DNA from 3 places in the Lactobacillus sp. W8172 genome. Region 2 is predicted to be linked to each of the others. Evidence: predicted binding sites of a transcription regulator. Region 2 holds the regulator's gene; each other region holds the start of a gene.
What was found. The regulator HrcA, encoded in region 2, represses chaperone genes, less so after heat shock. The targets are predictions, from matches to a motif close to TTAGCACTCNNNNNNNNNGAGTGCTAA.
Positions count from the first base shown of each region.

Region 1: H3R21_RS05145 (ATP-dependent Clp protease ATP-binding subunit) is a predicted target of HrcA. The motif match lies at 4,998-5,024, and genes of this name have one in related genera.
Region 3: H3R21_RS02835 (ATP-dependent Clp protease ATP-binding subunit) is a predicted target of HrcA. The motif match lies at 1,799-1,825, and genes of this name have one in related genera.

Region 1 is NZ_JACFPG010000003.1:71,307-78,854, forward strand. Features, by position in the region: gene H3R21_RS05125 (nucleoside triphosphate pyrophosphohydrolase) at 1-4, opposite strand, end outside; gene H3R21_RS05130 (sulfite exporter TauE/SafE family protein) at 155-904, opposite strand; gene H3R21_RS05135 (TetR/AcrR family transcriptional regulator) at 1,001-1,558, shown strand; gene H3R21_RS05140 (branched-chain amino acid aminotransferase) at 1,602-2,624, opposite strand; gene H3R21_RS05145 (ATP-dependent Clp protease ATP-binding subunit) at 2,864-4,963, opposite strand; gene H3R21_RS05150 (excinuclease ABC subunit UvrA) at 5,171-7,548, opposite strand, start outside.
Region 2 is NZ_JACFPG010000001.1:201,141-208,688, forward strand. Features, by position in the region: gene infB (translation initiation factor IF-2) at 1-166, shown strand, start outside; gene H3R21_RS00940 (ribosome-binding factor A) at 185-547, shown strand; gene truB (tRNA pseudouridine(55) synthase TruB) at 591-1,484, shown strand; gene ribF (riboflavin biosynthesis protein RibF) at 1,505-2,437, shown strand; gene hrcA (heat-inducible transcriptional repressor HrcA) at 2,574-3,623, shown strand; gene grpE (nucleotide exchange factor GrpE) at 3,636-4,217, shown strand; gene dnaK (molecular chaperone DnaK) at 4,236-6,086, shown strand; gene dnaJ (molecular chaperone DnaJ) at 6,165-7,304, shown strand; gene lepA (translation elongation factor 4) at 7,445-7,548, shown strand, end outside.
Region 3 is NZ_JACFPG010000001.1:611,950-619,497, reverse strand. Features, by position in the region: gene H3R21_RS02835 (ATP-dependent Clp protease ATP-binding subunit) at 1-1,759, opposite strand, end outside; gene H3R21_RS02830 (hypothetical protein) at 1,939-2,121, shown strand; gene H3R21_RS02825 (phosphocarrier protein HPr) at 2,234-2,500, shown strand; gene ptsP (phosphoenolpyruvate--protein phosphotransferase) at 2,500-4,233, shown strand; gene spxA (transcriptional regulator SpxA) at 4,442-4,840, shown strand; gene H3R21_RS02810 (adaptor protein MecA) at 4,945-5,676, shown strand; gene H3R21_RS02805 (competence protein CoiA) at 5,732-6,601, shown strand; gene H3R21_RS02800 (DsbA family protein) at 6,576-7,223, opposite strand; gene H3R21_RS02795 (CYTH domain-containing protein) at 7,304-7,548, opposite strand, start outside.

The DNA.
Region 1 (7,548 bases), on a different contig from region 2:
TCATTTTGCACTCTTTTCAAAATAAATCATTCTTAGTTTCATTAATCTAACCCTATTATATTACTTTTAAAAAAAGTGCTAACAAAAATTAGCTATTTCCCAGGAAATATTTTTGCTAAGTAACCCCACCATTAGCAATTTTTATTTTGCGCTTTTATAGTAAAGACTTAGCACCTAACAATATTAATAACACTCCAGTAGTTGGCTTCATATACTTTGTGATCTTTGTTTTTGCCAGTAGTTGTGCCAATTTGGGGGCAATAATTGCTCCTACTAATGCACCAATCATTAACGGTAGTCCGGCTGCCCAATCCACTTGCCCTCCTGCAATGTGGAACAGTGCACCTGTAGCGGTCATAAATACTAAAACATAGGTTGAAGTAGCTGTTGCCTGAAAGTCCTTTAAGCCAAGCAAAAACAGTCCAGCAATAATTACAGCTCCTCCGCTCATTCCTGCAACACCGACCATTAGTCCACCAAAAATTCCGAATAAGCTTGCCTGCAATCTGGCATGGCTTTGCTTATGCATTGAATCCGAAGCCTTATTTTTCTTTTGAATAAGCATGTTGATGCCTAGTAAAATTAAAACCACACCTATCAGCCATTTGTACAAATTAGCTGGAATATACTTTGATAAGAGTGCACCAACTATTACGGCAGGAATTGCTGCCAATAACATTTGATTACCAATTTTAGTATTAATTTTTCCTTGACGATAATAGCTCCATGCGCCAATAATTAATGAAGGTAAAGCGGTCATTAATGAAGTTGCAGAAGCACTTGCAGCCTTTAAGCCAAATAAGCCTGTTAATATTCCTAAATAGATTGCAGCACCACCGCCACCAAACAGGATAACAAGAGTGCCTATCACCAAACCGATTAGCAATAATAGAAAAATTTTCATTATATTTGCCTTCTTAAATATTAAACACTAAACTATATTTACAATATGTAATTATAGTTTACATATTGTAACAGTTAAGTCTATTCGAGGTTAATAATGCCACGTCAAATTTTATCCAAACAAAAAATCATTGAAACTAGTGTTTCTTTAATCGAATCAGGTAGTGAACTAAGTTTTTCGCTAATTGCCCAACAATTAGGTACACGCTCACAAGCACTTTATAGTTATTTCTCTAATCAACAAGAATTAAGCTATTGTGTCGTTGCTTGGGCTATCAACCAAGTAAGTCAGCAACTTCAACAAAAAATCTTTGGGCAAACAGGAATCAAGGGTATTATCGCTTTGGCTACAGAGTTCCGCTCACTTGCACTTAAGCATTTCAAACTAACTCAGCTAGCTCTAAAAATGCCTCGGTCTAATGCTTATCCCGAAGTAACTGCAGCCTTTGAGCAACTACGCTCTTTGATAAATCAACTATTGGCTACTGAATATTCAGAACCAAAGCAGCAGTTGCTTGCTAGTCGCTATCTTCGTGATTTAACTATCGGCGATATTGTAAATGTTGGAACTGGTTGGTTTGCGGATAAATCACTACCTGCTGATAAGAGTTTTCCAAAAATGTTAGAACAGGTTCTAAAGAACATTGCCAATTAAAAAGGTGCCGAGATTTTATATCTCGGCACCTTTTCTATTTTAATTAATCAATTGTTTGGACCCAGCCCTCTGGACCTTCTTGCTTTCCATATTGAATGTCAACTAGCTCATTATAGAGTTTAGTTGTCACTGGACCTGTTTCTGTTTCACTGTAAATGACATGTTTTTTACCTTCATAAGTGATCGAACCCACTGGTGAAATAACTGCCGCAGTGCCCATAGCTCCAGCTTCTTTCATGTTAAATGCTTCTTCTAAAGTGATTTGTCTTTCCACTGGATTTAAGCCCTGCTTTTTAGCTAGTTCCAGCAGTGACCTCTTGGTAATTGAGATCAAGATTGATTTAGATTTTGGTGTAACAAATTGACCTTCTTGGGTAATACCGTAAAAATTAGCGCCACCAAATTCATCAACATATTTGTGCTCTCGTGGGTCAAGGTATAAACAATCCGCAAAGCCATTTTTATGAGCTTCAACTGATGGCAGCAAACTGCTGGCATAGTTACCAGAGGTCTTTGCTTGACCCGTACCAGCATAAGCAGCACGGTCATATTCACTAACAATATAATCTGCTGGGTTAAGCCCCTTAATATAAGCGCCAACCGGAACAGCAAAAATGCGGAAGGTATATTCATTGGCTGCCTGAACACCCAAAACATTGGATGTCCCAATCATAAAGGGACGTAAATAAAGTGTTGCGCCACTATCATAAGGTGGCACATACTCCTTGTTTGCCAAAACTACTTGCTTAACCGCTTCAACAAAGCGATCTTCTGGAAATGGTGGCATTGCCAAACGCTCAGCAGATAACGCAAATCGATGCGCATTTTGATCAGGACGAAACAAGTTAATCTTACCGTCTTTTCTACGATAAGCTTTTAGTCCTTCAAAAATTTCTTGACCGTAGTGCAAAATTTCTGCACCCTCGGAAAGAACAAGAGTAGAATCTTCAATCAATTTTCCCTCTTGCCACTCGCCGTCTTTATATTTAGCTTCATAACGATATGGTAAATCGCGATAAACAAAGCCTAAATTTTTCCAGTCAAGGTCTTCTACTTTTTGTTTCATAGCAATGCTCCTACTTTTTCCTTAAAAACTTCAGTTAAAAATCTCTTTTTAACTTTTAATTATTATTTAATTGTTAACTAATGTAAACCATAATTTTACTACTGTCAACAGCTTTCCAAAGATTAATTCTAAGAGTCTCTCCGTCAAAAATGTCACACGTGAAACACCACCTTATTTACTCGTAAAAAAGTTTATAAAGCAAAAAAGCCATTCCTTTCGGAATGCCTTTTAAGCAACGATTATTCTTTTGTTTCTTCAGCTTCAGTTTGCTCATCATTTGAATCAGCTTTTAGCTCAATATCTAAAATTACTTCACCATTGAGATAAACATGCTTATCATCAGCAGTAAATTTAACTTCTTTGGTATCAGGTTCTTTTAACAATAATTTAGCAATTGGCGTCTCCATGTCCTGTTCAACTACTCGACGAAGAGGACGTGCACCAAATTTCTTGTCATAGCCTTTTTCAGCAAAGTAAGCTTTAGCATCATCAGAAACTTCAACTTTGACATCTTTCTTTGCCAAAACATGTGACATCTTCTTTAGGTAAATGTCGATAATCTCAGTCATGTCGGCTTCAGTCAATGAATTAAATGGCACAATTGCGTCTAATCTGTTCAAAAATTCTGGTCTGAAGTATGCTTCTAGGGCCTTAATCATCTTATCGTGGTCCACTTTACCATCTTTTAACAAGTTGTCAGAGTAACCAGCGTTTGAGGTCATGATGAGAATTGTGTCTTTGAAGGAAACAGTTCTGCCTTGAGCATCTGTTAAACGTCCATCATCCATAATCTGCAATAATGCGTTGAAGACTTGTGGGTTAGCTTTCTCTATTTCATCGAACAGAATTAAGCTGTATGGCTGGTGGCGAACTTTTTCAGTTAATTGACCGCCTTCACCGTAACCAACGTAGCCAGGTGCAGAACCAATTAACTTGTTAACTGCCATTTGATCTTGATATTCTGACATATCGAGCCGAATTAGATGATCTTCACCACCAAATAATTGAATAGCAAGTTGTTTAGCCAATTCTGTCTTGCCCACACCAGTTGGTCCAGTTAGCAAGAACGAACCAGTAGGACGATTATTATCTTTGAAAACCTGCTTACGAGCAATTGCATCAGTAATAACATCAACAGCGTTGTCCTGATCAATAACAGCTTTCTTCAATTTTTCTGCTAAGTTGAGATTCTTTTGACTTTCGTTAGCATGTAATTCGCTCATTGGAATCTTGGTCTTAGCTTCAATTAAAGCGTAGATATCTTGATCAGTTACCTTTGGTGTTGCAGTTTCATCAATATGCTCGGCCTGTTCTTGAAGTTTTTCAATTCTCTTCTTCAAGTCGCTTGCCTTTGCATAGTCTTCATTTTTAGCTGCTTCTGCTTTTTCTCTTTCAAGGCTGCTAATTCTCTTTTTCAGAGTGGCTTCATCACTTGGAACGCTGTCGAGACCTTTTTTAGCACCAGCTTCATCCATTAAATCGATTGCTTTATCAGGTAAATAGCGTCCCTGAATATACCGTTGTGACAATTCAACTGCTAAACGCAAAGCACTGTCACTATATTTAACGTGGTGATAGTCTTCGTATTTCTTCTTTAACCCTTCCAGAATTTTAACAGTTACATCAGTTGAAGGTTCTGGAACTTGGACTGGTTGGAAACGACGTGCTAGAGCAGCATCATTTTCAATTCTACGGTATTCCCCTGTTGTAGTTGCACCGATTAAGTTTAAGTCGCCACTTGCCAAAGCAGGTTTCAAAATGTTTGCGGCATCACCACTATTGGTTTCAGAATCTGTTGAACCAGCACCAACAATGTTATGAATTTCATCAATAAACAAGATGATGTTAGGATTCTTCTTTGCTTCGTCAATGACTTTCTTCAGGCGCTCTTCAAAACTACCACGTAGACTTGAACCTGCAACCATGTCATTAATATTTATTGCAATAATGTGCTTGTCCTTCATCTTGTCAGGAACATCACCTTGAGCAATCTTTTGAGCTAGACCTTCAACAATTGCAGTTTTACCAACTCCCGCAGGACCTACCAAAACTGGATTGTTCTTCTTACGTCTACTCAAAATTTCTATTACTTCTTGGATTTGCTCATCACGACCGATTACCGGATCATATTTATTGTTTTTAGCTTGTTCAACCAAGTCAACACCAATTGGTTTCTCCTTTTTTGGTTGACCAGGCATTTGTTCGCTCTGATTAATTCCTTGTGGAGAAATGTTCATGCTTGAATAGTGAACTGGGATAGAGCCATTATTATCATCGTTAAAGAAAGAGTTGTTAAGTTCGTTAAATAAATTATCAAATTCGTTGTCAAAATATGCCATAAATATGCACCCCTTTATAGGATAAAATTTGTAATTAGCACTCGACACCTTCGACTGCTAATCGCTTACATATAATATTCTAGCAGGTTATCCACAGAATGCAACCTTTTTACAAAACTTTTCCACATTTTATTTGTGAAATTTATTTTGTAGCAAAAAACCTTGCAGTAATCGCGTTTACGACTGCTACAAGGCCTAGATTTTGGGTTATTTTTGATATAAATTTATGTGCTCACGCAAATATTTTGCCGTTAAACTATCTTTCTGGTGTGAAATATCCACAGGTGTCCCACAGGCAATTATTTTTCCACCGTTCAATCCGCCACGCGGACCCATGTCAATCATATAATCACTATTGGCCATAATATCGAGGTCATGTGTAATTGTAATGATTGTTGCATGCTGATCTAACAATTTTTGAAAAACCTGCAGCAACGTTCTAACGTCACTTGGGTGCAAGCCCACGGTTGGCTCATCGAAAACAAAGAGGCTGCCCTTTTGTTGGCGGTGAATATGGCTGGTTAATTTCAATCGTTGTGCTTCTCCACCTGATAATGCTGGCGTTGATTCTCCTAAGTGAAGGTAACCTAACCCCATATCATGCAGAGTTTCAATCGTCTTAGCAATTTTTAGTTCATCCCCAAAAAGATTTTCCTTCAATGCATCATCAACTGAATAATCCAGCACGTCCGCAATACTTAAATCATGCCATTTAACCCTTAAAACATCCTGATTAAAACGGTGGCCACCACATACAGAACATGTTTCCACCATGTCCGGTAAATACTGAATATCAAGCGAAATTACCCCAGTTCCACCACATGCCGGACATGCTCCTTCTTTATTATTATATGAAAAATGGGAGGCACGATATTTCAACTTTTTAGCGAGCGGCTGCTGGGCAAATAACTTACGTAAGTTATCCATAATGTCTGTGTATGTTGCTACCGTGGAACGTTGATTTTTACCAACGGGTGACGAGTCGACACTGATTACATTTTTGATGCCATTGCTTGTAAGACTAGTCACCCACTCAGGCTTAGCACTACCTTCTTTTTCAGCCTTTAGAGCTGGTAAAAGTGAGCCTAGAATCAAAGTCGTTTTTCCAGCACCGGAAAAACCTGTAACAGAAGTAAGGCGTCCAACTGGTATCTCAGCATGGACATCTTTCAAGTTGAAGCACTTATTAACAGTTAAAGCAATTGTGCCATCTTTAAAAAGAGCATCAGGTTTAGCACTTTTTCTTACATATAACGGTGCATCCCCAGTTAAATATTGCCCTATTAATGAAGCATTAGTTTGCTCAATTTCTTTCGGGGTTCCTTGCGCAATTATTTGACCACCTTCTGAACCCGAACCAGGACCAATTTCAATTATCCAATCAGCTGCCTCAATAATAGAAGTTTCATGGTCAACAACAACAAGCGAATTACCTTGGTTGACGAGCTCATGGAAGACCTCAATTAAGCCAGCAACATTATCTGGATGCAGTCCGACAGATGGCTCGTCCAAAACATAGAGCACTCCCGTCGTCTCTGTCCTCAAGGTCCGACCAAGCTGAATCCGTTGCAATTCACCAGTAGATAAGCTATTAGCTTGACGATCTAAACTTAAGTAGTCTAGACCCAATTTTAGTAATGGTTTAACCTGATGCATCAGTTCACCAGTTAAGTTTTCAGCTAAATCATGCATGTCTGCTGGAAGCCATGCCATAATTTTCTTTAAATAGTCTGCTAGTTCACCTAGCGTAAGTTGTTCGGCCTCGATAATGTTCTTCCCTGCCACCAACTGATTCCAGCGACTTGGATCAATCCGATAGCCGTGACAGCGTGGACAAGGTTTGAAACGATAAAAAGAGTTGATTCTTTCTAAACCGCGTTCAGACTTAGTCGTTTTGCGTGAATTTGCGACAGCGTTATAGGCATTTTCATAAAGTGCGTCAAGGTGATAAACTCGCCCGGTCGAAGTTGGAATATCAACTGGTATTTTCCGTTCCTCACCGTGTAAAACAATTTCTTTTTCATCCTCGGACAATTCTTTATATGGAACATCTGTCCGAACACCTAGTTCACGGGCAATGCGCCACATCCAATTTCTTCCGGGGATTTGCCATGTGGCAACTGCGCCATTTTCCAATGATAGATTTTCATCTGCAATAATCTTATCATCGTCAATTTGTTCAACGTTTCCTAACCCCTGACACTTTTGACATGCACCATCTGAGTTAAAAGCAAAGTCTTCAGCACTAAAAGCATAAAACTGAACACCGCAGGTTGGACAAGTAACACGTCCCATTGCCTCTCCAGTTAAGTCCATCGCTTCAGCAATTTTAATGGTTGGCGCTAATCTATGCCCATTAGGACATACAGGTGAGCCCAAGCGTGAAAAAATCAAACGTAGGACGTTAAAAACCTCTGTTACTGTGCCCACGGTTGACCGAACACCAGGAACAGTTGGACGCTGGCGCAAAGCAAGGGCAGAAGGAATATGCCGTACTTCATCAACCTGTGCCCTACCGACCTGACTAATCCGCCTTTTAGTATAAGCTGCAAGTGAATCGAGATAACGTCGTGCCCCCTCTGAAT
Region 2 (7,548 bases):
GGTTATTTACTCAGGTAAAGTGGCTTCTCTGAAACGCTTTAAAGATGATGCCAAAATTGTTAAGCAAGGATTTGATTGTGGTTTAACCATAGAAGGCTACAATGATATTAAAGTAGGCGATGAACTTGAAGCCGTTGAGCAACAAGAGGTAAAGCCTAACAACTAGTTTAACTAGGAGGAAAACATGAAACACAGAGTAGGTCGTGTTGAAGGAGAAATCCTCCGTGAATTAACTAAAATTTTGCGGAAAAATATTCGTGATCCGCGTGTAAGTGATGTTACAATTACAGCAGTTGAATGCACTAATGATCTATCATATGCAACTATTTATTACAGTATTCTTTCTGAAAGTGTTAAAAAGGAAGAGGAAGCTGCAGCTGGTTTAGAAAAGGCAAAAGGGATGATGAGACACCTGTTAGGACAAGTGTTGACAGTCTATAAAGTTCCTGAGCTGATTTTTAAACGCGATAATTCAGTTAAATATGGTAGTAAAATTGACCGTTTGATTGCTGAAGTAAAGAAGCAAGATGAGGATCGCAATAATTAATTAAGAAGCGCTTGCGAGCGCTTTTTTTATGGAATAGGAAAATATGATAAACGGAATTTTAGTAATCGACAAAGATAAAGGCATGACAAGTGCTGATGTTGTCTATCATTTGCGAAAAGCATTACATATCAGAAAAATTGGTCATGCTGGTACACTAGATCCAGATGTGACAGGTGTACTGCCAATTGCAATTGGCCAAGCTACTAAGCTAATTGAATTAATGCACACACAGAATAAAAAGTATGAAGGCACAGGAATTATTGGTTATGCGACTGATAGTTATGATGTAAGTGGGACAGTTTTAGAAAGTGAAAAAATCACAGCCCCAATTTCAAAGGAAGCTATCCAACAAGCAATGCAAAGCTTTGTGGGAGAAATTGAACAGGTTCCGCCAATTTATTCCGCTGTTCGAGTTAATGGTAAGCATTTATATGAATATGCCCGTGCCGGTATTGAAGTAGAGCGACCAAGGCGGCAGGTGCAAGTTTATCAATATGATATTAAAAATGATCCAACCTTTGATAAGGAAAAAGGTGAGGAAAGTTTTGACTTTCAGATTGAATGTAGTAAGGGCACTTATGTCAGGTCTCTGGTCAACGATCTTAAAACTGAATTGAATGTTCCTGCAGTTATGGAATCATTGAGAAGAACTGCTAGTTCAGGTTTTGACTTAAGTCAAGCAGTTAAACTGGATGAAGTAATTAATGCACCTGGAAAAATTACCGATTTTATTCAACCAATTGATGCTTTTTTCAAGGATTATGAGTATATTAACTTGAATGATCAACAATGGCCTAAAGTTAAAAATGGTAATGCAATAGTTTTGAAAACGAATGCAAAAAAAGTTGCGTTAAGGTACAATAATAGCATTAAAGCAATATACGAAAAGGATGACCATATGTATCATCCGTTTTTAATGCTATTACAAAACCAATAAGATGAAATGAAGGCTTTATTGTGCAAATTATCCATTTAACTTATCCAATTAAGGAGAATATTTTTCCTACTAAGATTGTGCTTGCTTTGGGCTTTTTTGATGGCGTACATCGTGGTCATCAACATTTAATTAGAACTGCCAGAGAAAAAGCAACTGAGAAAAAGCTTCCTCTTGCAGTGATGACATTTGACCTTCATCCAAAATCAGTTTATCAAGGAGCAGATGTTAGCTATATCGACAGCCTAGAAGAAAAAGCATACAAAATGGAAAAATTAAATGTCGATTATCTTTTGGTAATGCATTTTAGTGATGCTTTTTGTAAGTTAAGTGCTCAGCAATTTATTGATGAAATTATTGTGAAACTTGAAACAGATACAGTCGTTGCTGGATTTGATTATACCTATGGTCCAAAAGACGTAGCAAATATGGAAAATTTTCCTAAGTTTGCTAAAGGCAGATTCGATATCGTCAATGTGCCACAGCAGTCATATGGTGGACAAAAAATTGGTTCTACTGAAATAAAAAAAGCCATTGTTAATGGTGACATAGAACTAGCTAATGAACTTCTTGGCTTTCCATATATGATGTCTGGTAAAATTGGTCATGGTTTGCGCAACGGGCATAAACTAGGTTTTCCAACTGCTAATTTGGTTTGGCAAGATAATAAGGTTATTCCAAAAATTGGTGTTTATGCCACAAAAACAAAGATTGATGGGCATTGGCATGATTCAATGACTAGTGTTGGATATAATGTAACGATCAGCGATGGAAAAAAAGTTTTAATTGAATCAAATTTATTTGGCTTTGATGAAGAAGCCTATGGCAAAAAAATGGCTATCAAATGGTACAAGTATACACGTGGTGAGATTAAATTTGCTAATTTGGATGATTTGAAGAAACAAATGGAAGCAGACGAGACCGAAATAAAGGCTTATTTTGCTCAGCAAAGTTAATTTTAGGTAAACAGTAATTCAAGTTAAAATTAATTGCGAAAAAATTAGCACTCAACTTGACATTCTGCTAAAAGCTAGTATCATAATAATTGTTAGCACCAAAAAAGTATGAGTGCTAAAAGTGAGGGCGATATTTATGTTGACCGAACGTCAAGAATTAATTTTAAAAACAATTATTAATGATTTTACTCAGACGCATGATCCTGTTGGCTCAAAAACAGTGATGAATCAGTTACCGATGAAAGTCTCAAGTGCGACAATTCGAAATGAAATGGCTGCGCTTGAAGATAAGGGTCTTCTTGAAAAAACACATCTTTCAAGTGGACGAATTCCGTCGATGGACGGTTATCGGTACTATTTAGACAACTTGCTTGAGCCACTTAAGATACCATCCTCTGTTTACAAGAGAATTGTTAGTCAACTTGATCAACCATTTCATCAAGTTAATGAAATTGTTCAAGAAGCAGCAAAGATTTTATCTGATTTGACTAATTACACAGCTTTTGCAGAAGGGCCAGAAAATAATGATATCACAATAACTGGTTTTAGAATTGTCTCTTTAATTAATAGACAAGTGATGGCAATTTTAGTTACTAGTGATGGTGATGTTCACAACCAAGTTTATAACTTGCCACGTAACATCAGTGGTGATGAAATTGAAAAAGCAGTTCGAATGATTAACGATGAGTTAATTGGTAAAACGCTAAATGAGGTTACATCATCTTTGCTTAATCGAACTTTGGGTAAGAAGCTTGCTAATTCTCATGCAAGTGACTTACTTGAGTTGGTTGAAGACGTCATTAAAGATGCTACAAGTGAGCAAATGTATGTTGATGGTCAGATTAATTTACTTAATAATACTTCTTTGGATGATGTCTCAAGTTTACGCTCTGTTTATGAGTTAATTGATCACAATGATTTGATTTCAGATATGGTTGATCAATGTATGAACTCAGACAGTGGTAGGTATCCAATTCGTGTTAGTTTGGGTTCAGATTTGCCAAGTGATTTACTTAAGGACTATAGCCTGCTCACTGCGGAATATAGTGTTGGTTCACATGGTAAAGGCGTAATTGCTTTACTTGGTCCTAACAATATGCCATATTCGCAAGTAATTGGTCTTTTGGAATATTTTAGAAATGAACTTGCTAAGAAACTACTTGAGTATTATGGTAGATTCAAATAAAGGAGGTTAGCCGTGAGTAAAGAAAAATATGCTAGTGAAAAAGATCTAAACAAAGATCAAACTAAAGCTGAAGAAAAAAAGTCTGATACAAAGGCTAATACTACAGATAAAAGTAAGAAACCTGAGACTTCAAAAAAGCTTGAAACAGAATTAGCAAAAATAAAAGAAGAACAAAAAGAACTAGAAGACAAGTACCTTCGTAGTCAAGCGGAAATGCAGAATATGCAGAACCGCTACAACAATGAACGTGCTCAATTGATTAAGTATGAGTCACAATCCTTAGCTAAAGATATTTTACCAGCAATGGATAACTTAGAAAGAGCATTGGAAACTAAGGTAGATGATGAGGCGTCGCGTCAACTTAAAAAGGGTGTTCAAATGACCTTGGATGCGCTTGTTAAAGCCATGAAGGATCATGGAATTAGCGAGATTGATGCTGAAAAAGCACAGTTTGATCCGAACTTACATCAAGCAGTTCAGACTGTTGCAGCTGAATCCGATGATCAAAAAGATCATGTCGTTCAGGTTCTACAAAAGGGATATTTATATAAAGATCGCACATTAAGACCAGCAATGGTTGTTGTTGCTCAATAATTGAAAGGATGATTATTAATGTCAAAAGTTATCGGTATTGACTTAGGAACTACTAACTCAGCAGTTGCAGTTCTTGAAGGAAAAGAACCTAAGATTATTACTAACCCAGAAGGTAACCGTACTACTCCATCTGTTGTTGCTTTTAAAGATGGTGAAATTCAAGTTGGTGAAGTTGCTAAGAGACAAGCAATCACCAACCCAAACACAATTTCATCAATCAAGCGTCACATGGGTGAAGCTGACTACAAAGTTAAAATTGGTGATAAAGCTTATACCCCTCAAGAAATTTCAGCAATGATTTTGCAATACATTAAGAAGTTTTCTGAAGACTACTTAGGTGAAAAGGTTACTGAAGCTGTTATTACAGTTCCTGCATACTTCAATGATGCACAACGTCAAGCAACTAAGGATGCTGGTAAAATTGCTGGTTTAGATGTTAAGAGAATCATCAACGAGCCTACTGCTTCTTCACTTGCTTATGGTCTTGATAAAGATGCAGAAGATGAAAAAGTTTTAGTATACGACCTCGGTGGTGGTACTTTCGATGTTTCAGTTTTGCAATTAGGTGATGGCGTCTTCCAAGTATTGTCAACAAACGGTGATACTAACCTTGGTGGTGACGACTTTGATAACAAGATTATCGATTGGCTAGTTCAAAACTTTAAGGATGAAAATGGTGTTGATCTTTCTAAAGATAAGATGGCTTTGCAGCGTCTAAAGGATGCTGCTGAAAAGGCTAAGAAAGACTTATCTGGAGTATCTTCAACTCACATCTCACTTCCATTCATCTCAGCAGGCGAATCAGGTCCACTTCACCTTGAAACAGATTTAACTCGTGCTAAATTTGATGAATTAACTGCTGATTTGGTTGACCGTACAAAGATTCCATTTGATAATGCATTAAAGGATGCAGATTTAACTGTAAATGACATTGACAAAGTTATCTTAAATGGTGGTTCAACTCGTATTCCAGCTGTTCAAGAAGCGGTAAAGAGATGGGCTGGCAAAGCCCCTGATCACTCAATTAACCCTGATGAAGCTGTTGCCTTAGGTGCCGCAATTCAAGGTGGTGTCATTTCAGGTGACGTTAAGGATGTTGTTTTACTTGATGTTACTCCACTTTCACTTGGTATTGAAACCATGGGTGGTGTCTTCACTAAGTTGATCGAAAAGAACACAACTATCCCAACTTCAAAGAGTCAAATCTTCTCAACAGCTGCTGATAATCAACCAGCCGTAGATGTTCATGTTTTACAAGGTGAACGTCCAATGGCTGCAGATGACAAGACTTTAGGTCGTTTTGAATTAACAGATATTCCTGCGGCTCCTCGTGGTGTTCCTCAAATTCAAGTTACTTTCGATATCGACAAGAACGGTATCGTTAACGTATCTGCTAAGGATATGGGTACTGGTAAGGAACAAAAGATTACTATCAAGAGTTCATCTGGTTTGTCTGATGAAGAAATTCAAAAGATGCAAAAAGAAGCTGAAGAGCATGCTGAAGAAGACAAGAAGAAGAAAGAAGAAGTTGATCTTCGTAACGAAGTTGACCAATTAATCTTCTCAACTGAAAAGACTTTGGATGATGTTAAGGATAAAGTATCTGAAGAAGATACCAAGAAAGTCAAAGATGCTCTTGAAGCTTTAAAGAAAGCTCAAAAAGATAACAACTTGGACGAAATGAAGACCAAGAAGGATGAATTATCTAAGGTTGCTCAAGACTTGGCTGTTAAGCTTTACCAAGCTAATGGTGGTGCTCAAGGTGCTGAAGGCCAAGCTGGTCCTCAAAACCCTGGTTCACAAGATGGCAATTCAACAGGTGGTTCTGCTGACGAAGGTGAATTTCATAAAGTAGACCCAGACAAGTAAAGGGTTTATAATTAAATAAATTAGAAAAGAACTGCCGCAATAGTAGTTCTTTTCTTTTGTAAAGTAAGGAGCTTTTAGATGGCACAAGAAGATTATTATGACGTGCTAGGTGTTAGTCGTGATGCCAGTGATAAAGAAATCAACTCTGCTTACCGTAAATTAGCTAAAAAGTATCACCCTGATATAAACCATGAGCCAGGTGCTGAAGAAAAGTATAAGAAAATTAATGAAGCTTATGAAGTTCTTCATGACCAACAAAAGCGTGCACAGTATGACCAATTTGGTTCTGCTGGTGTAAATGGTCAAGGTGGCTTTGGCGGTGGAGCAGGTCAGGGCTATGGTGACTTCAGTGGTTTTGGTGACTTTAGCGATATTTTCGGTGATATCTTTGGTAATGGTGCGCGTCAGCAACACGTTGATCCAACTGCACCTACTAGGGGCGAAGATTTAGATTATACTTTAACCATTGATTTTATGGATGCAATTACTGGTAAGAAGACTCAGGTTTCATATACTCGTAGCGAAACCTGTTCAACCTGTCAGGGTAGTGGCGCTGAAAAAGGAACACATCCAACAACATGTGACAAGTGTCAAGGAACTGGTTATATGACCATTACGCAACAGTCTTTAGTTGGTGTTGTACGAAGACAGACAACGTGTGACAAGTGTCATGGCCGTGGTGTAATTATTGAGCATCCATGTCAGACATGTCATGGTAATGGTGTTGTTGATGGCAAGAATACGATTGAAGTTAATATTCCTGCAGGCATTGATAACGGCCAACAATTGCGCTATGAAGGTCAAGGTGAAGCTGGTAAAAATGGTGGACCTTACGGGGACCTATACATCAGTTATCGAATTAAGCCTTCAAAAGAATTTGAACGTAGTGGTAACACAATTTATACAACAGTACCGATTTCATTTGCACAAGCTACTTTGGGTGATGAAATTAACGTTAAAACCGTCCATGGTGAAAAGAAGTTGAAGATTCCTGCTGGTACTCAGCCAAATAAGAAGTTCACTATACATGGTGAAGGTGTACCATACTTACGTGGTAACGGTAATGGTGACCAAGTAACCACGGTTCTGGTTCAAATTCCTAAGTCAATTAATGAAAAACAAAGAGAAGCACTGGTTGAATTTGTCAAAGCCGGCGGAGGATCAATTACCCCACAGGAGAAGGGTTTCTTTGAACGCTTAAAAGATAAATTACAATAAACTATCAAAGCAATGAGTTTAATAACTTGTTGCTTTTTTGTTTAAGCGGGATTAAAAGATTAGCTGAGATGACAATTAAAAGTTTTATCCCTTTTAGCGAATTTGCTATAATAGGAAAGATAGAGTAAAGGGTGCAATTTATGGATATTAAAAAATTACAAGATTATCAAGAACACATTCGCAATTTTTCTATTGTGGCACATATTGATCACGGAAAATCAACAATTGCTGATCGAATTTTAGA
Region 3 (7,548 bases), 410 kb from region 2:
TAATGCCTTGTCCCGCATTAGATGTCATGATGATGATTGTGTCTTTGAATGAAACAGTACGACCTTGAGAATCAGTTAGGCGACCATCATCTAGAATTTGTAAGAACAAGTTCATTACAGAAGGATCAGCTTTTTCAATTTCATCTAACAAGATTAGACTGTATGGATTACGACGAACCTGTTCAGTTAATTGACCTGCTTCTTCATAGCCAACGTAGCCAGGTGCAGAACCAATTAGTTTAGAAACTGAATAGGATTCCATATATTCTGACATATCAAAACGAATCATGGCATCTTCTGAACCAAACATTTGCTTGGCTAATTGTTTAGCAAGCTCAGTCTTACCAACACCAGTTGGACCAACAAAGAGGAAGGAGCCAATTGGTCGTCCGGATTCGTTGAAACCAATCCGGTTACGACGAATAGCACGTGCTACCTTGTCGACAGCCTTATCCTGACCAATTACATGTTCTTTTAAGTTAGAAGCCAAGTTTTGCAGTTGATTTTCTTCTTGTTTTTGTAAGTCACCTACTGGGATACCAGTTTTTTCTTCAACAATCTTATTCATAATCTTGCTGGTAATAACTGGTGATTTATCAGGATCAACCTTTTGGTCTTTTACCTTATTATATTTTTCAATTTGATCACGATAGTAAGCAGCTTTTTCGTAGTCTTCATTTTGCAATGATTCCTGCTTTAATTTTTCAGCTGCTGCAATTCTTTCCTGCAGTTTTTCTTTATCAACGTAAGGGATGGTTAAGTTCATTCTTGAACCAGCTTCATCGAGTAAGTCAATGGCCTTATCAGGTAAGAAACGATCTTGAATATAACGCTCAGATAATTCAGCTGCAGATTTGATTGCATCATCAGTGTAGTGAACGTGATGATAGTCTTCGTAACGTTTCTGAATACCTTTTAGAATTTGAATAGTTTCTGCAACTGATGGTTCTTTAACATCAACTGGTTGGAAACGACGTGACAAAGCAGAGTCTTTTTCAATTTCACGATATTCGTTCAAGGTAGTTGCACCGACTAGTTGCAAGTCACCACGGGCAAGGGCAGGCTTAATGATGTTACCAGCATCCATGCCGCCTTCAGCATTTCCGGCGCCAACTATTTCATGAATTTCATCAATAAACAAGATGATGTTGTCATGATCTTGTAGTTCCTTGATCAATTGCTGCATCCGTTGCTCGAATTGACCGCGAATTCCAGTTCCTTGAACAAGAGAAACAACGTTTAATGAAATAATTCGTTTATCTTGTAATTTTGCAGGTACTGAACCATCGACTATTTGTTGCGCCAATCCTTCGACAACCGCAGTTTTACCAACTCCGGCTTCACCAATTAAGACAGGATTGTTTTTTGTTCTTCTATTTAAAATCTCGATGACACGTGCAATCTCTTTGTCACGACCGATTACGGGGTCGATTTTGCCTTTTTTAGCAAGAGCAGTTAAATCTGTACCGTATTGATCAAGTAGTGAACGGCCTCCACCACCATTATTAGGATTACCATTGTTCATTCCAGGGTTACCTGGGTTATTAGGATTGTTGTTCATTGCATTTTCATTATTAAAATTAAAGAGATCGTTAAAGTCGCCAAAGAAACCGTTGTTGTCATTACTCATGTTAATATTTCCTTGTTGTTTAAGTTCTTGATAACATTGTCCACATAAATTGATTTCGCGGCTTTCTCCATTTACCTTTGCAAAAAGATGAATAGAGGCAGGTCGTTTTTGACAGTTTTGACAAAGCATTACATTACCGCCTTTCTTTTCAATGATTAAATTATATAATTAGCACTCTCAATAATCAAGTGCTAAAACTTGGAATAAGATACATTTTTATCTATTAGAACCAAATATGCTAAAATAATCACTTGTAAAAGCAAAAATGCTTGATTTTTAGTGTATGTTTTAGAAAAGCGGTGGTATATTTGGATTATCAAAAAATTTTAGAGCAGTTAGCAAGTGGTGAACTAGATCATTATGAAGTTGAACCTAAAGATGCATTTGCGTTTCAGGCTGCTTTAAGATCTTTTGGCAAAAGGCAGAACATAACTGGTAAAGCCCTACGTGGCGGAAAAATAGTTTACAAGCAATCAACGACGGAACTTTGATGATGTAAACTGTTACATTTATGTTGTCTAATTCACAAAAAAATGATAGTCTAAGTAAGCGAATAGGTAGTTACTACCGGTTTGATTTTTCAATTCAAAGGAGATATTTATAATGGAAAAACGCGATTTTCATGTTATTGCAGAAACAGGTATTCATGCTCGTCCAGCAACTTTGTTAGTACAAGCTGCTTCAAAGTTTGGTTCAGACATCAACTTGGAATACAATGGCAAATCAGTTAACTTGAAGTCAATCATGGGTGTTATGTCACTCGGTGTTGGCAAGAACGCTGACGTTACAATTAGTGCTGATGGTGATGATGAAAAAGATGCAATCAACGCTATTTCAGAAACAATGAAAAAAGAAGGATTAGCTGAATAATGACCAAGACATTAAAAGGAATTGCTGCTAGTGATGGTATTGCTGTAGCACCAGCCTATCTCTTGGTCGAACCAGATCTTTCTTTCACGAAGACAACTGTTTCAGATGTTGACAGTGAATTAACTCGTTACCATGAAGCTATTTCAGTATCAACTGAAGAAGTTGAAAAAATTCGTGACAGTGCCAAAGGGAGTTTAGGTGAAGAAGAAGCACAAGTTTTTGAAGCTCACTTGATGATTTTGAATGACCCTGAATTTACAGGTGCAATTGAAAATGAAATCAAGGAGCAAAAAATCAACAGTGAAGCTGCACTTGATGAAACCGCTCAAAAGTTCATTACAATTTTTGAAGGCATGACAGATAACGAATATATGCAACAACGTGCTGCTGACGTTCGTGATGTTTCAAAACGAATCATGGCTCATTTATTAGGTAAGGAATTACCTAATCCTGCTTCAATTGATCATGAAGTTGTTGTTGTTGCTCATGACCTTACTCCAAGTGATACTGCTCAATTAAACAAGAAGTTTGTTAAAGGCTTTGTTACTGATATCGGTGGTCGTACTGCTCACTCAGCAATCATGGCTCGTTCGCTTGAATTGCCTGCTGTTGTTGGTACAGATTCAATTACTAAAGATGTTGAAAACGGTCAAATATTAGTTGTTGACGGTTTGAACGGTGATGCAGTAATTGAACCAACTGATGAACAAGTTGCTGATTACAAAGTTAAGAGTGAAGCATTCCTAAAGCAAAAGGCTGAATGGAAGAAACTCAAGAACGAACCTTCTGTAACTGCTGATGGTAAGCAATTCATTATTGCAGCTAACATTGGTACACCAAATGATATGGAAGGCGTTAATGAGAACGGCGCTGAAGCTATTGGTTTGTATAGAACTGAATTCTTGTACATGGATTCCAAGGACTTCCCAAGTGAAGAAGACCAATTCGAAGCTTATAAAGAAGTTATCGAAGGAATGAATGGCAAGCAAGTTGTCATTAGAACAATGGATATCGGTGGTGACAAGCACTTAGACTACTGGGATCTTCCAGAAGAGATGAACCCATTCTTAGGTGTTCGTGCTATCAGATTGTCATTGCAAAATGAAGAAATCTTCCGTACACAATTACGTGCGCTTTTACGTGCATCAGCATTCGGTAAGTTGGGCATCATGTTCCCAATGATCGGTACTTTGGGTGAATTGCGTAAGGCTAAGGCAATTTTGGCTGAAGAAAAAGATAAGTTAGTTAAAAGCGGTGTCAAGGTTGGCGAAGACTTACAAGTTGGAATGATGATTGAAGTTCCTGCTGCTGCAGTTATTGCTGACCAATTCGCTAAAGAAGTTGACTTCTTCTCAATCGGTACCAATGACTTAATCCAATACACAATGGCAGCTGACCGTGGTAATGATAACGTTTCATATCTATACCAGCCAGCTAGTCCTTCAGTATTGCGCTTGATTAAGCACACAATTGATGCTGCTCATGAAAATGGCATTTGGTGTGGTATGTGTGGTGAAGCCGCTGGCGACAGCACCATGTTCCCAATTTTGCTTTCAATGGGTCTTGATGAATACTCAATGAGTGCAACCTCAATTTTAAGAATTAGAAGCTTGATGAAGAAGCTAAACACTGAAGATATTAAGGAATTAGCTAATACTGCTTGTTTTATTTCAGAAACTGCTGAAGAAAACGAAAAATTGGTTGATGATTTAATGAAGAAATTTAATAATTAAGTTTATTAAATTAACCAAGAGTACATTATTTATTGATGTACTCTTTTTATTTCTTTACTTTTTCTTGAGAGATTCTTCACAGTTTATTCACTTTTACTTACTATCATAAAAAATAGATAGCATAGATACGTTACTTATAAAAAGAAAGTAATGTGATATAATACTAGAGGTAATGAGTCATTTTTTGATCAGAAGGAGCGCGAAATATATGGTAAATTTATATATATCTCCAAGTTGTACCTCGTGTCGAAAAGCGAAGGCATGGTTGAAGCAACATGATATTGACTTTAAGGAAAGAAATATTTTTTCTGAGCCACTTACAAAAGGGGAACTTATCCAAATTTTGCGGATGACTGAGAACGGTACTGAAGAGATTATCTCTACTCGATCTAGGGCATTTCAACAACTTAAAGTCAATTTGGATGATCTGTCAATTGATCAATTACTAGATATGGTTGAAAAGGACCCCAGTCTTTTAAGAAGACCAATTATTATGGATGATCGTCGTCTTCAAGTAGGTTACAACGAGGACGAAATTAGACGATTTTTGCCTAGAAAAGTTCGTCGACTTGAACTTGAGGAAATGCAAAAAATCGCAGATTTATAATTTGGAATCTTTTAAAAAAAGCGCTAGTTTTAGAACTAACGCTTTTATTTTATGCGTAAAATACGCTACAATAGAACAAAGGATCTGATGGAGGTGAATGACTCATGCAAGTAGAACATATTAATGAAAATACTATCCGCGTGAGAATTAATAAGTCTGAATTAGCTAAGCGTGGTCTGAAAGTTCTAGATTTGCTGGGCGATAAAGGTAAGATCCAACAATTTTTCTATTCAATTTTAGACGAAATTGACACCGACCATTCTTTTAGCCAAGATGCTCCAGTCACTTTTCAAGTAATGCCAAATAATGGTGGACTTGACCTATTGATCACTAAGGCAACGAATCAGGATCCAGAGAGCTTATCAAAACTGTTTGAGAAAGATTTTGACGATATTAAAAACGAAAAGACTGATGATGCACGTCGCTCTTTCCTTGATTTAGAAGACGATGATGAAGAAGACTTGGATGACGAAGACGATGATAGTCGGGACACTGATGAAACTACGGTTCCAAAAGTTAAAAAGTCGTTTTGGAAGTTGCAGACAAAGCAGGGCTACAGCTTTTCTGACCTTGAATTTGTAGTTGAACTTGCCGATAACTTATTGGCACCGGATCTTTCTTCAAGTCTTTACTATGAACGAAATCGTTTTTACCTTGACTTAGCGTTTGATAATGAAAACTATTCTGAACTTAAACCTGCTGATGCGTGGGCAATTGCTAATGAATATGGTACCAAGGTAAAGCCTGAGGAAATGGGACGTGTCCGGACCACTGCAAAGTGTCTTATTAAACAGGATGCATTAGAGCAATTACGCCAGACTTTTGCGAAAAAATAAAACTAATAAAAAACGACAGGAGGAAACCTGTCGTTTTTTGCGTACTTCATAATAGGTGATTATTTTGTACGCAGCACTTTTAAATAGTGAATTAATTACTGCCAAAGAAGAAGCGGTAAAAGAGGGTATTGACCCAAAAAAGTTTACAGAGCGACATTATTTTTGTCCGCATTGCAAAAGAGAGGTTCAGTTAATTGTAAAAAAGAAGACGGCTTACTTTAAGCACTTGCCACAGACTATTAATATGGCAGGAGAAAAAGATGAGCATGCACAAAGTAAGGAACTACTCAAAGATGCCTTACGAGGGGCTAAATTTGCCGCACAGACTGAAGTTGCACTTGCAAGTGGTAGATTACGGGCAGATGTGCTAGCGAGTCCTAAGCTGGCTTTTGAGGTGCAATGTGCACCGCTCAATAAATCAGAATTTATGCACCGACATCTTTTGTATCAGCAAATTGGCATTAAGGACATTTGGATTGTAGGAAAAATGCACTTTCTCCGACATTATCTCAAAGAAACACAACTCATTTTCTTTCGTGAAAACAAGTTGTGGAATAATTATTATTTAGAAGTTAATCCGTATCAAAGGAGTTTGCGCTTGAAATATAATGTCAAGCTTGAACCACTAACGGATAGGTTACATTTTCAAACTGCTAGTTTTAGTTTGGATGCGGTTGGATTAGAAAAGTTATGGTATTTTAAGCCACGTTTGAAGAAATACCAGATTGATTCTAGCATTCAGAAGAACTATCTTAAAATGCAATTAGCACATAAAAGTATCAAGGGACTGCAGATAGGTGCAAAGTTGTACCAAAAACAGATGACAGTTGATGAACTACCACAATGGGTGTTTAGCCAAGTTCGTTCTATCAATTCAGCTGATAATGCTACAACATACTTTACATCAAGCGAAGATGCCTTCTAGGGCGGTAACTATTTCCCACCTGCTCTTTCTCTTGTTCTTCTTTTTGAGGTTCATTGCAATAAATATTTTTTAGCAAAGCCAGCAACTTATCGTGAGCAATTGTTCCTTCAACTAAAAGTCCATTGTCGTCGCCACTTTCATTAAAAAAGATTGTTGTAGGAATGGTTTGAATATTAAATTTTCGTGCGAGCTCTTTGTCTTGCTCAATCGAATCGTCGATATATTTATTAATTTTAGGATCGCAGATCCTTTTGTAGTTTAGACCTAAATCAACTGCAACGCTTTTAGGCAGATTCTGCGAATAAACACTAAAATTCTTACTTACAGCCTGTTGCAAGTTAACTAAATAAGAACGTGCTTTTTTATTGCCATATTTGAGTTTTATTGCATGATAATTACGCAATGCTTGATAAGCAGCCATTGTGTATTCAGGAATATCGTTTATCGTTTGACCGCAAGTTTTCCTTCGAATAATGTCGTCTCTAATTACTTTTGAGTTGGTAATAGGAATAAAATGGAAGGAAGAACTGATATCAAGTTCACCGACCGTTTTCTTAACAGATACTTCTGTATCATAGCAATATACGCCAATTGGATTGACAAAAAGAAATATCTCAAACATGATCAGGCTCCTCCATAACTTGATTAATCAATATAACTTTACCAAATATCTATCCTTTAAAAATGAAAAAATCCATACTATTAAATTTTACCACGATGATTGAAAGCGCGTGCAATTTTTGCTCGATTTGTGTTAGCAGAGTTTTGCACTAACCCATACTGTTGCTTAAGCAATTTCAGTGTTGCTTCAATTAAAGCAGGATCATCATTTTCTACTTCTAGTTCAAAGTCTTCAAATCCATCAGGATATCTTGTGTCGTCAAATGTAAGTTCACAATTTTGTGGTCCTTGAGCAAGAATTCGATGTGTTTTACTGAATGTCTGCA